2 regions of the Bradyrhizobium sp. UFLA06-24 genome follow, and region 1 is predicted to be linked to the other one. Evidence: riboswitches for the same ligand, from Rfam matches in the RefSeq annotation. Region 1 holds a riboswitch; the other holds the start of a gene.
The links. A riboswitch is a leader RNA that binds a small molecule or an ion and turns the genes downstream of it on or off. The one in region 1 is predicted to bind cobalamin.

Region 1 (7,289 bases):
GATGGAGCGCACCGCGCTGATCCTGGTCGGCAAGACACTTGGCGCCGCGGATTTCGACGAGAGCCGCCTTTACGCTGCCGACTACGATCGCCGCTATCGGCCTGTTGGTGCCGAGCCGCGCTTTCCGGAGGTGTCGTGATGGCGGCAGGCCTTGTGATTTCTGCGCCGGCTTCGGGCGTCGGCAAGACCACGCTGACGCTGGCGCTCGCGCGTGCCTGGCGCCTTCGCGGCTTGAACGTGCAGTGTTTCAAGAGCGGCCCTGATTATATCGATCCTGCTTTCCATGCCGCGGCCACGGGGCGCGCCTCGGTCAATGTCGATAGCTGGGCGATGGATCGCGCCATGATTTCGCATCTCGTCAGCCGAGGCGTTGACGCCGACATCGTGCTGGCGGAGGGCTCGATGGGTCTGTTTGATGGTGTCGCTGCGCGCGGTGTTTCCGGCACCGGTGCCACCGCCGATATCGCTGAGATGCTGGGCTGGCCGGTGGTTCTGGTGATCGATCCCTCCGGGCAGGCGCAGACCGCGGCGGCGATTGCCGCGGGCCTGCGCGATTATCGCGACGGTGTGCGCCTTGCGGGCGTCGTGCTCAACCGCGTCGCCAGCCCGCGTCACGAGGACCTTGTGCGGCGCGCGGTCAACGATGCCGGCATTGCCGTGTTCGGCGCGCTGCCGCGCCATGCTGAGATCAGCCTGCCGAAGCGGCATCTCGGCCTGGTGCAGGCCGAGGAGCAGGCCGAGATCGGCAAGCTGATCGACGAGGCCGCGCGCTTCGTCGCCGAGCACGTCGATCTCGATGCGGTGCTGCGATCGGCCGCGACATGGTCGCCGCAACCGGCGGCAAACGGCCTCAACGTGACGCCGCCCGGCCAGCGCATCGCGCTCGCCCGCGATGCCGCGTTCTCCTTCGTCTATCCACATATGCTGGAAGCCTGGCGTGCGGCAGGCGCGGAGATCTCCACATTCTCGCCGCTTGCGGACGAGACGCCCGATGCGAGTGCCGATGTCTGCTGGCTGCCCGGCGGCTATCCCGAGCTTCATGCCGGCAAGATCGCCGCCAACGCCCGCTTCCGCAGCGGCCTGCGGGCCTTCGCCGAGACGCGGCCCGTGCACGGCGAATGCGGGGGATACATGGTGCTGGGCACCGCTTTGACCGATGCCGACGGTATCAGGCACGAGATGGCGGCCTTGCTTGGGCTCGAGACCAGCTTTGCCAAGCGCCGCATGCATCTGGGCTATCGTCTCGCCACGCTGGCTGCGCCGATGCCGGGACATGAGATCGGCGCGCGCTTGCGCGGGCACGAGTTTCACTATTCGACGATCGCCGCGCAGCCCGATACGCCGCTGGCCGTCGTGCACGACGCCACCGGCGCGGTCATCGCCGAGACCGGCTCGCGGCGGGGCCGCGCCAGCGGCACGTTCTTCCATCTGATCGCGGAGGACCGGTGAGCGGATTTGTCTCCTTCGTCTCCGCCGGCCCCGGAGATCCCGAGCTGCTCACGCTCAAGGGTGCCGCGCGGCTGCGCGACGCCGATGTCGTGCTCTATGACGATCTGGCCTCAGGCGCCATCCTGGATCTGGCCCGGCCCGGTGCCAATCTCGTCGCGGTCGGGAAACGGGCAGGCCGTCCCTCGACAAAGCAGCAGCATGTCAACCGCCTCTTGGTCGACTACGCCGCGACCGGCGCGCGCGTCGTGCGGCTGAAGTCGGGCGATGCCGGCATCTTCGGCCGACTCGAGGAGGAGCTGGAGACCTTGCGTGAAGCCGGCATCGGCTACGAGATCATTCCGGGCGTGACCTCGGCCTGCGTCGCCGCTGCGCAGGCCGGCATTCCCCTGACCCGCCGGCACACCTCGCGCCGGGTGCAATTTGTCACCGGCGCCGATGTCACCGGCGAGCTGCCGCCAAATCTGAACTGGGCGGCGCTGGCCGATCCTGACGCGACGACGGTGATCTATATGGGCCGGCGCACCTTTCCGGCCCTGGTTGCAAGACTGGTCGAGCACGGTCTTGCACCCACGACGCCGGCGCTGTTCGCTGAGTCCCTTGGCCGCGACGACGAGCGGCTGGTGCGCACCACGCTCGCCGAGCTCGCCGAGCAGCTTGCGCGAGGAGGTGCTGCGTCCACGGCCGCTGTCATCATGTTCGGCGCGCTGGCGGAAGGCGGACCGTCATGATGACGCTCTCCCTGATCGGTATCGGTTGCGGCGATCCCGGGCAGCTCACGCGTGCTGCGATTCAAGCAGTCAACGCGGCCGATCTCATCCTGATCCCGCGCAAGGGGACGGCAAAATCCGATCTCGCCGATCTCAGGCGGACGATCTGCGCCGATGTGCTCACCAAAGATACGACGCGCATCGCCGAATTCGATCTTCCCGTGCGCGACGCGGGTGAAGCGGATTATCGCAAGGGCGTGGACGATTGGCATGACGCCGTGGCCGCGGCCTGGTCGCAGACGATCGCCGATCATACCGGCACTGAGGGCAGGGTTGCGTTGCTGATCTGGGGTGATCCTTCGCTCTATGATTCCTCGCTGCGCATCGCGCGGCGGCTCAATCCGCTGCCAAAGATCGAGGTCGTGCCCGGCATCACCTCGATCCAGGCGCTATGCGCGGCGCATGCGCTGCCGCTCAACGACATCGGTGAGCCGTTCCTGGTCACCACAGGACGCCGCCTGCGCGAAGGCGGCTGGCCTGAAGGTGTCGATACCGTGGTGGTGATGCTCGATGGCGGCACGGCGTTCCAGTCGCTCGATCCTGATGGAATTCACATCTGGTGGGGCGCCTATCTCGGCATGCCAGACCAGATCATCATCTCCGGCGCTCTGGCCGAGATGGGCCCGCGTATCGTCGCTACGCGGCAGGACGCGCGCGAGCGTCACGGCTGGATCATGGACAGTTACATTCTCAAGCGCAGGCCAGAGGCGAGGCAGCATGCTCCCTGAATGGATCACTCAGAAATGCCCCGATATCTCCGCCGCTGATCGCGAAACGGCAGTCGTGCGGCAGGCGCAACTGACGAAGCCGACCGGTGCGCTCGGCCGACTCGAGCAGCTCGCGGTTGAGCTTGCCGGCCTGCAGGCGACCGAACGACCTCGCGCCGCCCGCGTGCCGATCATCGTCTTCGCCGGCGATCACGGCATCGTCGCGCAGGGCGTTTCGGCGTATCCGCAAGCGGTGACCATCGCCATGATGGCGAATTTTGCGTCCGGCGGTGCCGCGATCTCGGTGTTGGCGCGCCAGCTTGGTTCGACTCTCGAAGTCGTTGACGCTGGAACGCTGGCGCAGGAAGAGATGCCGGGCATCGTCACGGACAAGCCGCGACACGGCACGCGCGATTTTAGCATTGAGCCAGCCCTGACGCCTGCAGAGCTGGCATTCGCCTTCGAAGCCGGACAGCGTGCGGTGGCGCGGGCGAAGACCAACCAGCCCGATCTCTTGATCTTCGGCGAGATGGGCATCGGCAATACCACGACGTCTGCGGCAATCGCCGCAAGCCTGCTGGGAATCAGCGCGGAGGAAATTGCGGGTCATGGCACCGGTGTCGATGCGGCCGGCCGCGCACACAAAGCGCGTGTGGTGGACGCCGCGATTGGGCGTCACGGCTTGGCGGGTGCTTCACCCGAAAAGATCCTGGGCGCCGTCGGCGGCCTCGAGATCGCGGCGATCTCAGGCGCGATCATCGCGGCTGCGCAGGCGCGCATTCCGGTGCTGATCGACGGGTTCATCGTGTCGGTTGCGGCGCTGGCGGCGGTCCGTCTGAATCCGTCGTGCCAGCCATTCCTGCTGCCGTCGCATCAATCGGCGGAGCAGGGCCATCGTCTGGTGCTGCGCGCGCTGAACGTCGAGCCGCTGATCAGCCTCGACCTCAGGCTGGGCGAGGGATCGGGCGCCGCAATCGCGCTGCCGCTGGTGCGGGCGGCCTGCGCGCTTCACAATGAGATGGCGACGTTTGCGCAGGCCAATGTGCCTGACAGACCTAGCTGACCTGCTGATTGACCGACACGACACGCCAGCCGGTTGCGAGGCGGTCGATCCGGGTCAACGACAACGGATCGACGACGAAGCGCAACGCCGCCTGCGGCGTCAGGTCAAGCGCGATGCAAAGCGCGGCGCGGATGGTGCCGGAATGCACGACCAGCGTTGCCGAGCCTGCGCCAATCTCCGCGAAGGCTCGCCGAACGCGGGCGACCTGATCTTCAAAACTTTCTCCTCCAGGCGGTCGTCTACGTGCCGGATCGCTCCAGAATTGCGCGTAAGCCGCGCCACCGGTTGCGGCGAGCTCGTCATGACGACGCCCGGTCCAGTCGCCAAAATCCTGCTCGCCGAACGCGGGCACCAGCTCAGGCTCGAGCCCCAGGGCGCGTGCGGTCTCGACGGTGCGTCGCGCCGGGCTCGCATAACTCGCCGCATCGCGCGGCAAGCACCGGCGCAGCGCCTCTAGTTGCGAGTGATCGCCGAGATCCGCCGGCGCATCGGCCGCATGGATGGTGCCAGCGGCACCGTCGACCGGGGCATGGCGTATCAGCCAGAGGAAGGTCTCGCCTTCCATGCAGATCTCCCAGGGAAGTTGGCCGCTGTGGCTTATCGCCGCGTCTGGCACATTGACTCCGTCTTCGCCGTAATCCTAGATGCTCGTGACGGTTTCCCCGAGAGGGGATGAAAAGGGAATGCGGTGCCGGGAATTTATCCCCAATGCCGTAGCTGCCCCCGCAACTGTAAGCGGCGAATCCTTCGTCACGAGCCACTGGGTCCTCGGTCCCGGGAAGGCGACGAAGCGGTCACGACCCGCGAGCCAGGAGACCTGCCGTCAGCCGTGGTCACACGCGAAGATGTCGGTCGGGGAGTACAGACATTCGGCTTCATCGGACGGCTGACAGCCTGAAGATGGGACCTTGGTTCGCGGTGACGTGCCACTGACGTCACGCCGAGGTCCGAGACCGTGTCTTCCGCTCGTATTGTACGATCACGCCGCTTTCTGCTGGTGTCCTCCGCCCTCATATTTTTTGTCGTTCTCAACATGCCGGCTGCGTTGGCGCAGCAGGCTCGCGAGCCGCTGCCGCCGGTGGAGGTGTCGGCGCCGCCCTCGCGCAAGCAGGACAGGCCGGCCGGCCGGGACGCGGCGAGCGCACGACGTACGGCAGCGCGCAGGCCGGCCGCGATGACGGCCGCATCCAAGCCAGTCATCCCGAATGCTCCGACCCCTCTCAACAGCAACGCCGTCGCCGAGAGCGTCTCGCGCCTCGGCCTGACCGTGCGCGAGACACCCGCGACCGTCGAGGTGATCTCCGCCGACACCATGCGCGAGCAGGGCTACCGCACAGTCTCCGACGTGGCCCAGGGCGCTGTCGGCGTCACCGCCGGCGACAATCCCGCCGAGCCCTCGGCGTTCTCGATGCGCGGCTTCACCAACAGCCAGATCAACACGCTCTACAACGGCATCAAGATCGGCCCGCAGAACATGACTTCGCGGATCATGGACACCGCCAATCTCGAAGCCGTGGAAATCCTGAAGGGCCCGGCCTCGCTGATCTCGGGCGAAGGCGCCGCCGGCGGCGCGATCAATTTCGTCACCAAGCAGCCGCACACCGGAGCGATCCGCAACGAGGCGGACTTATCGTATGACTCCCTGAGCTCGTTTCGCGTCCATTACGGCTCGGGCGGCAGCACCAACGTGCAGGGCCTGGACTACCGCCTCGACGTCAGCCGTTCCACCCTCAACGGGTTTGCCGATGACACCAACACCAAAACGCTTGATGTCTCCGGCCAGTTCAATTACCGCGTCTCCGAGAGCCTCAAGGTCTGGGGCGCCGTCGAATATCGCGAGGACCGCGGCAAGGCCTATTGGGGCGCGCCACTGGTTCCGGTCGCGTTCAGCGGCTCGCATGCGACGGCGGGCATCGTCTCCGGAAGTTACGTCTCGAACTTCAACGGGGCCAATCTCGGGCGTGTGACCATCGACGATCGAACCTTCATCACCAACTACAATGTCCTCGATAACAGGAACGTGGCGCAGGAAGTCTGGCTGCGCGGCGGGTTCGAGCTGAAGCTGGCGCCTGATTTGATGCTGAAGAGCCAGGCTTATGGCTACGGCGCCGAACGCAGCTGGTTCAACAACGAGGTCGAGGCGTTCAACACGGCCACGAACACGGTCGATCGCAGCCGCTTCTACGTGGCGCACAGCCAGCGCCTGGTCGGCACCATCACCGATCTGACATGGGATGCCGATATCGCGGGCTTCGGAAATCGTCTCGTCACGACATTGTCGTCGAGCTACCTCGACTTCGTCAGGCCGGGGGCTGCGAATTTTCCCGGCGACTCCGTTTCGTTGGTCGATCCCAACCGCGGCTTCTACGGGCTGTTGACGACGCAGCAGCAGACCGCGCGCATCGACAACGAGGCGCTGTCGTTCGAGGACCGGTTGAAGTTGACGCGTACCTTCGCGCTGATCGGCGGGCTGCGCGTCGACCATATCGGGCTCGACCGCAATTCGACCGACGTCAACGGTCTGGAGAAGGCGAACTTCCCATTCACGAAAGACTGGGCGCCGGTCACTGGGCGGATCGGCTACACCTGGGAAGCCGTGCCCGGTTTGACCTTCTTCAGCCAGTACGCCACCGGTGCCGACGTCTCGGCCAACAACATCTTCCTGATCGCGCCGACGCAGAAGCTGGATCTGACCACCGCGCGCACCTACGAGACCGGAGTCAAGCACCTGCTGTGGGACAACAGGGCGGAGTGGTCGTTCTCGGCTTACGACATCCTGCGCAAAAACGTTTATGCCGCGGCCGGCGGTCAGACCCTCAACATCGCGGGACGGCAGGAATCGAAGGGCATCGAGCTCGCCGGATCGATCCGCCCGATCGAGCCGCTGCGGCTATGGGGCAACATCGCCTATGTCGATGCGCGCTATGCTGACTTTGATTTTGCCGGCGGTTCCTTCTCGGGCAATACGCCACCGAACGTGCCGCGTATCGTCGTCAATGCCGGCGCATCCTGGCGTTTCTTCACGCCCTGGCCGGTCGAGATCGGCATCACCGGCCGCCATGTCGGCGACCGCTACAATAGTGACGCCAACACCGTGACCATGAACGCCTATACGGTGGGCGATCTCTACGCCTTCGTGGACATCCCCAGGACGGGGTTCGCTACGGTCGATCACGCCCGCCTGACCCTTCGGATCCGCAACTTTACCGACAAGCGCTACGCGATCTGGGGCGATCCGTTCTATCCCGACCAGATCCTCTTGGGCTCGCCGCGGACCTACGAAATCTCGGCCGCGTTCAAATG
Region 2 (7,289 bases), on a different contig from region 1:
GCTCATGGCAGCCGGCCAGGCGAGGCAGATTAAAAATCCGACCACGCTAAGCCATAGCGCGGGTCTTCCAGGCATTCTCTTCATAACCCTCGGCCTATCGCGTTTCATCCAAATATCTTGTGAAGCAGGCAACCTCGAACCTGCTATGCCATCGCAAGAAGTTTACGGGGATGCACCCGCTAGCTGTCCCGCGCGAGCAGGCGCTCCCCTCTATGTCATGCGCAGCTAACTTCCCCGGCAGCGACTGCGTCAATTGGCTGAGCTGGACCTGCCCAGAGGAGGAGACTGGGCATTCCGAGGGTCTGCATTCTTCGTGCCAGGCAATAGGCGGAAAATTTCACGGAGTTTGTGTCACTCTTGTCGACTTTCCGACCTTTGCATGTTTTCGATGTTTCTGTTTGGCGTATCCGCCGCAGCTTGTGCATCCATGTCCCGCACCGGATATTTAGCAGAAGAGTTGAACGCCTCGATGCCGGATGCCTGTGGACGGAAGTGGGTTTGCCGCCATTGAGCTGTGTGGTTCGCTATCGTGCCGCCCGCGTTCGAGCTGCGTGATTGCCAAGCACCAAGCCGGCTTGATCCCAGCTCTGAAGTCTGGGTGGCACGCAAATCAACCCCTCGCCAGTTGCTAAATTTCGCCACGTGCCTTGGCCTATTCGCCGCAGATCCTTTAGTTGAGCGAAGAGCTGGCTAGCTGAGGTGCTGGGCGAACCTCTGGAAATCGCAAAGCCGCATTGAAAGCGCTCTGATATAACGTCGGTACTCCCGCCGGCAGGCTGCTTCTGTCCCTTTCATCAATTTAGCGTGCGGCTCCGCCTCAAGGCAGCTCCGATGCTTATCCGGCATCTGAGAAGGATATGTCTGATTATGACATCTCTGATGAGAGAATGTTTCTAGATGGTGAAGTCACAGAGATGCACGGTCATTCGGCTAGCGGATGTCGCAGATTAGCTTGCACATAATCTGAGAGGTTGACGGAAGAGTTCTCCTGCCGATAATCCAAGTCGTCGAGGTTCTCCGGTTCCCATTGATCCGGAGCTAAGAGGGAAGCCGGTGCAAATGCCGGCTCTGCCCCCGCAACTGTGAGCGGCGAGCCGCTGTCCGACGATGTCGCTGAAGCCTGCACGGCTTCGGGAAGGCCGGACAGCAGCGATGACCAGCAAGCCAGGAGACCGGCCCCGACAATATATTGGTCCACGGGCGGGGTGTCTCGGTGGTGCGCCAAGCAGCCGTCGCACGCGCGACTTCTCCTGCCTGCGTCCGCCATGGCCTTTGTCCCCAACAGGGGTTAACGCTATGTCTCCTCTCTCTCTTCCAGTTGCTACGCTCGGAACGCCACGCATCGGCCCAAGGCGTGAGCTCAAGCTCGCTCTAGAAAGCTACTGGGCTGGAAAGATTAGTGAACAGCAGTTGCACGAAGACGCATTCGGCCTACGCGCAGCGAACTGGGCTCGTCAAAAATCGCTCGGCGTCACGATCATTCCGTCAAACGACTTCTCGCTGTATGATCAGGTGCTCGATACAAGCGTCATGGTTGGCGCAATCCCGGAGATCTACGCCGCGAACGGAGAATCCGTTTCGCTCCAAACGTACTTCGCCATGGCCCGCGGATCGCAATGCGGCGAGCAGGATGCGAGTTGCGCCCAGAGCCCGCGGGGATCTGGCGTGCCCGCGCAGGAAATGACCAAGTGGTTCGATACCAACTACCACTACATGGTTCCTGAGTTTTACCGGGGACAGGCGTTCAGACTGTGCTCTCGCAAACCCGTCGAAGAGTATGAGGAAGCGAGGGCTCTTGGCTTTCAGACCCGCCCTGTCCTGATCGGGCCGGTCACATTTTTAAAGCTCGGCAAGAGTACCGATAGTGCGTTCCAGCCCCTCTCTCTCCTCGATGATCTGATACCCGTCTATATCGACCTTCTGCATGAATTAGCCAAACGAGGGGCAAGTTGGGTTCAGTTTGACGAGCCCTGCCTGGTCCTTGATCTGGATGAGGCGGCGCGAAATTCGTTGCTGCACGCCTATAACCGGTTCGCAAAGGAGGGACCCGCTATCAAGATCATGCTTGCGAGCTATTTCGGCGCCCTAGGCGACAATCTGGATACTGCCCTGAGCCTGCCAATTTCCGGTCTGCACGTCGATTTGGTTCGAGCGCCAGAACTATTGGATCAGATCGTTGCTGACGGCCGAAGTGATCTCGTCATGTCGCTCGGTGTCATCGACGGCCGGAATGTGTGGCGGTCGAACTTGCCGTCGCTCCGTCAGCGGCTGAAGCCCTCGATTGCGAAGCTTGGCAGGCACCGTGTACAGCTCGCTCCATCCTGCTCGCTGCTTCACGTGCCGGTCGATGTTGAACTCGAGACCGGGCTCGCGTCCGACGTCAAGAGCTGGCTTGCTTTCTCGGTTCAGAAGATGCGTGAGCTTGCGATCCTGGCGCGGGTACTCGCAGGCGACCAGAATGTTGGGCTAGCTCTTGCCGAGTCGGAATGCGCTGCGACTGCCCGCCGGACCTCGCCGAAGATCCATAATGCCAACGTCGCTGTCCGAATGAGGGCGATCGATCAGACGATGCGCCAGCGCGCCACCCCGTTTGCCCGTCGTTCCGAGATCCAAAGGGAACGCTTTGGACTACCGGCTTTTCCCACCACGACGATAGGATCGTTTCCGCAGACCACAGCGGTGCGAAATGCTCGCGCGGCGCATGCGCGAGGTGCGATGAGCGAGGAGCAATACGACAGGTTCCTCAAAGAGGAGATAGCCCGCGCCGTACGTTGGCAGGAGGACATCGGTCTTGACGTCCTCGTTCATGGCGAATTCGAGCGTAATGACATGGTGCAGTACTTCAGCGAGCAACTCGCCGGCTTCGCATTTACAAGGAATGGATGGGTTCAGTCCTATGGTTCGCGCTGCGTTAGGCCCCCGATCCTGTTTGGCGATGTAGTGCGGCCGAAGCCGATCACCGTGGAATGGTGGCGCTACGCGCAATCACTAACTAGTAAGCCGATGAAGGCGATGTTGACCGGACCGGTGACGATCCTGAACTGGTCGTTTGTTCGCGATGATATTCCTAGAAGCGAGGTCTGCCGTCAGCTTGCGCTCGCGATGCGCGATGAAGTCCGCGATCTCGAGAATGCCGGTGCGGCGATGATACAGATCGACGAAGCTGCACTTCGCGAAGGATTGCCATTGCGCCGGTCGGACTGGAAGGCATATCTCGATTGGGCCGGAGATTGCTTCCGCATCTGCTCATCGGGCGTTACCGATCAAACGCAAATCCATACACATATGTGCTACTCAGAGTTTAACGACATCATCGGTGCGATCGCTGCAATGGATGCGGATGTCATTTCAATCGAGACGTCGCGATCGAAAATGGAGCTGCTGGATGCGTTCAGGAGGTACGAATATCCAAATCAAATCGGACCGGGCGTGTACGACATTCACTCTCCGCGCGTTCCCGAGACGGACGAAATGAAGGAGCTGATCGTGCTAGCTCGGACGCGCTTGCAGGATTCTCAGCTCTGGGTCAATCCGGACTGCGGCCTAAAAACGCGCAAATGGGAGGAGGTTCGGCCTGCGCTCGCCAACATGGTCGCTGCCGCGCGCGAACTGCGCGCTGCATCCGATCCGCAAATCCGTTGATCCCGAGCTCCGGTCTGTTCTCGACAAAGCTAATTGGGTTATGGTGATTTACGCTTTCCACATTATCGAGGCTATCCTTGCCGCTGACAAAATGCCCGGTCCACTTCGTGGACCGGGGAAGGTACGGTCTCGGAGAAAAGATGGTGACGCGTTACGCTAGTTTCGTCGGCCGCGGGAGAATTGCCGGCTGCTCGATCAAGGCGACGACATTCGCCGAAAATCTGCGACCCATTCAAGCAGAAGTGCCGCAGCTCAATCATGCCATGGTACGCGGCCGTCTAGGCTGTGATTTGTCGCTCATGGGCACGTTGGCAACGGCCGCGACAGCAATGAGAAAACTAATGCTTGACGGACACCGCAAGGCACCGGCGCGGATTCGGTCCGCTCGGAGATGCCGTCAGGCTCCCTCAATCAATCCACGCTAGATAGTTTCCGAAGAGAGGACGTCAAAGGCACTCCGTACCCCAACTCACGCCAATCCATTTGGAATAACGGCTATCCGGGCCAGATACGCCAATGCGTTGGCCGCACAGCGATTTGCTCTCCGGTATTCGCGTTGATCCATCCGCCGAAGATCCGGCGGCAAGGAAAGACCACCCGGTGAATTGAATTACCCTCGATCACGGCAATCTCCAGATCCTGATCGAAGGGCGGCGCCTTTCCAAGCTGCTCCCATGTCAGATCATTAGATGCTGGGCGGTGTTCATAGCTGCGGGGTGACAAATTCAGATAACCTTGTTAACACCGCGCACATCGCTTGGGTTCTGCGCGGACGGGCCCAAGCCGATAACGTTCGGATGGCCCGCGTTCTCGATCGCGTCAGCCGCGGCGGAGGGCTATCGGCCATGCGCTGTTGTGACGAAACATGATCCGCTCGCGAACTGAAATATTTAGATCTGCGCCACGAAACGACATCTGAGCTTTGGTCGAATTGATTTGGATCAGCTCAAGGCCTCGGCCGTTGATATTTGTAGCTGTGCTGCACAAGTTAGACTGGACTCCAGCTCCAGTAATCCGGCCCGGAGCAGGGTAAATGGTCCGGCCGTCTGTCATATCACGTCCCTTGTTGGTGAGACACATCTCCTTATCCTCCGGCGTCATCGTGTTGGTTGTGTGTGGGGGGCCTCCCTCACGCGCGCATTTTCTTAACACCGTTAGATGGGCGGCATCGCTCTGAGCCCATAGCAGGGCCGTCCCGCAGGCCGATAAAGTAGATGCCGTCGCAAGTCGGCGCAATTTATCATGTGGCCGGTCATTGGCCGCCGCGCGGCTGCGGCTGCGTCTGGTAGCAGTCCTAGGAACGGCAGCGGGTACCCGGGCAAGAAAGCATCATGGGCGTCAAGCATTTCGGTCCGCCGTGCGTCTGACCTTACTAGAAGACCACTTCTATCAGAGGCAGCCGCTGCAGCATTGATGCTTGTCAAAAAGTTGTGCGCGTCCGGGATCGGAGGCTCGTGACCGCTACCAGCCGCAGACGCTCGTCGACATGTTCCGAACTCGCGCTTCAGCCAGCGCCTCGCGTTCTCTGCAACAGACCAACGCGTTGAATTGAGGTGCAACCCACGCCCATGGCTAGGACAACTTTTCGCCATTGCTCCGTGCACGCCGACGGTCAATTGATGCTTCGCCTTTCACTCGGTGGCCTTGCCGGGCGCTGATAGACCTTAAGCTCCGGCGCTGAAGTCCTGGACCGGGCTTATCGAAACGTGGGCTAGGACAAGCGTGATGAGCGGCTTCTGCAATCGCGTCTTCAGGTGGACCGCCGATGCAAGTTCGGGGTTCTTGGTGCCCAGCGATCGCTTGCGCGCATAGCCGCCGGCGCATGGCAGAAATCAGCCCGCGATAAGCCTGCACTTGCGGCAGTCGTTCACAAGACTATCGCGGACAACTCGTAAAGTTCACGGCGGACTTTCTTGGCCTATCTTCGGAGGATCAGACAGACCTCTTGGGATGCTCCTTGAGGCAAATCAAATACTCCCCGCGCGAATGGCAGAATAGTGGATAAGCAAACCACACAAAGAGAGGGGGCATGCCTTCATTTAGCGTCCGGTTTATGAAGATCGTTTGCGACGATGCCGGCGGCGAGCATCGTGCGTGCCAGGCAGCATTCAAGGTCGATGCCGCCTCGCTGAGTGCTGCTGCTCAGCAGGCGGAGACCGATTTCTGCCGGCAAAGGCGGGTCCGCGATTGGACAATCTTCGCCGATGTACTGGAGCTTCGAACACCGCCTGCATGAGCCAATCCGTCCACATCATCTTCGAGCATTCCGCGAGGACGAGCTCTCCTGAGTTGCAAGGGCGTCGCACTTTCCGGGTTTCCAAGGAAGTTTAAGGTCTTCAACTCCGGCCAATGCTCTCAGTTCACGCCCGTGACATTCACCGGCGTCCTCGCCAGTCATGGTATTCTTCGGCTATGGCATCCGGCGCGACGACGTGTTCGTGGAGCATGCCTACGACATTGTGTCCGGCTCCGCGTTTCAATCGGATGAGACTTTGCCCTTTTACAGTGACCGGCGTCCACTTCGAACCTTGGCAGCGGTGCTCCGCATCAGCCTTACTTCCGCCCGCTGCCATTCCGTGCGGTAGCCTTACTGTGGCAAACGTTCCAATTATACAATTTGAACCACGCCGGCAGCCGTATATGGAATCCCGAAGGGACGGCAAATACGTCATCCGCCGGCGAACCTGCCAGGTCAGATAGGTTGAATTCGTGGTGTAGAGCACGTATCCGGCAATGGTGTAGAGCGCATCTGACCAGCCGGCCAAGGCGGGATCATCCCAGTGGGTAGAGAACAGACGATCGCGCTGCTCCGCGTCTGTCCTCTGCGGCAGCGGGCACACAAGCTGGCACGCGGGTCCGCCATCGGATCAAGGACCGCTACCTGGACGAACTGAATGAGGACGTCGAAGGAATTGTGAACACGTTGCGGAAGCTTAACGTGACCGTGCATCGACCGATGACACTCGATGCGTCCACCGTGGAGGTTCGCACCCTTGCTTGGTTGGCCGCAGTCGTGCCGCCGCTCAATGTCCGCGACATAGCGTTAGTGGTTGGAGACGAATTGATCGAGACCCCTCCTATGCTCCGCTCACGATACTTCGAGACGCAATTTCTCAAGCCAATCTTCGCGTCCTATTTCGACCGAGGCGCGCGATGGTCAGTGATGCCGCGCCCGTTGATGACTAACCGTTCATTTGACCGCTCCTACGCCCTGTCAACGACCGGTGGTCCAACGGAACCGATCCACCATCCCGGAACACATCCCTATGACGTTGGCCTCGAGATGATGTGGGACGGTGCGCAGTGTTTGCGTGTTGGACGCGACCTCGTCGTAAATATCGCTACCAAGAATCACGCGATGCCATGTGATTGGCTTGAGCGCCATTTGCAAGGACGATTTCGGATCCACCGTGCCTACAAGCTCTGCGATAGCCATATTGATAGTATGGTCATAGCGCTTGCGCCGGGGCCGCTGCTCGTGCGGTCTCGCGAGGTGGCGGACTATTTGCCAGAAGCAATGCGCAACTGGGACATGATAGTAGCGCCCGAGCCAACCAAAAATAGTTTTCCGGCTTACAACGACGACGATCTGCTGTTGTCCAGTCTTTACATTGATGTCAACGTCCTCTCGGTCGCTCCTGACGTCG

Region 2: it holds a riboswitch for cobalamin, as region 1 does, so the genes downstream of both, metE (5-methyltetrahydropteroyltriglutamate--homocysteine S-methyltransferase) here and IF809_RS32975 (TonB-dependent receptor) in region 1, are expected to answer to the same signal.

The regions. Positions count from the first base shown of each region.
Region 1 covers NZ_JADFUE010000071.1:13,891-21,179, reverse strand. Annotated here, with positions in the region: gene cobM (precorrin-4 C(11)-methyltransferase) at 1-139, shown strand, start outside; gene IF809_RS33000 (cobyrinate a,c-diamide synthase) at 139-1,449, shown strand; gene cobA (uroporphyrinogen-III C-methyltransferase) at 1,446-2,177, shown strand; gene cobF (precorrin-6A synthase (deacetylating)) at 2,174-2,944, shown strand; gene cobT (nicotinate-nucleotide--dimethylbenzimidazole phosphoribosyltransferase) at 2,934-3,986, shown strand; gene IF809_RS32980 (histidine phosphatase family protein) at 3,979-4,551, opposite strand; cobalamin riboswitch at 4,624-4,825, shown strand; gene IF809_RS32975 (TonB-dependent receptor) at 4,942-7,289, shown strand, end outside.
Region 2 covers NZ_JADFUE010000076.1:1,222-8,510, forward strand. Annotated here, with positions in the region: gene IF809_RS33585 (hypothetical protein) at 1-6, opposite strand, end outside; gene IF809_RS33590 (hypothetical protein) at 352-642, opposite strand; cobalamin riboswitch at 994-1,195, shown strand; gene metE (5-methyltetrahydropteroyltriglutamate--homocysteine S-methyltransferase) at 1,297-3,642, shown strand; gene IF809_RS33600 (hypothetical protein) at 5,672-5,878, shown strand; gene IF809_RS33605 (glycine amidinotransferase) at 6,581-7,289, shown strand, end outside.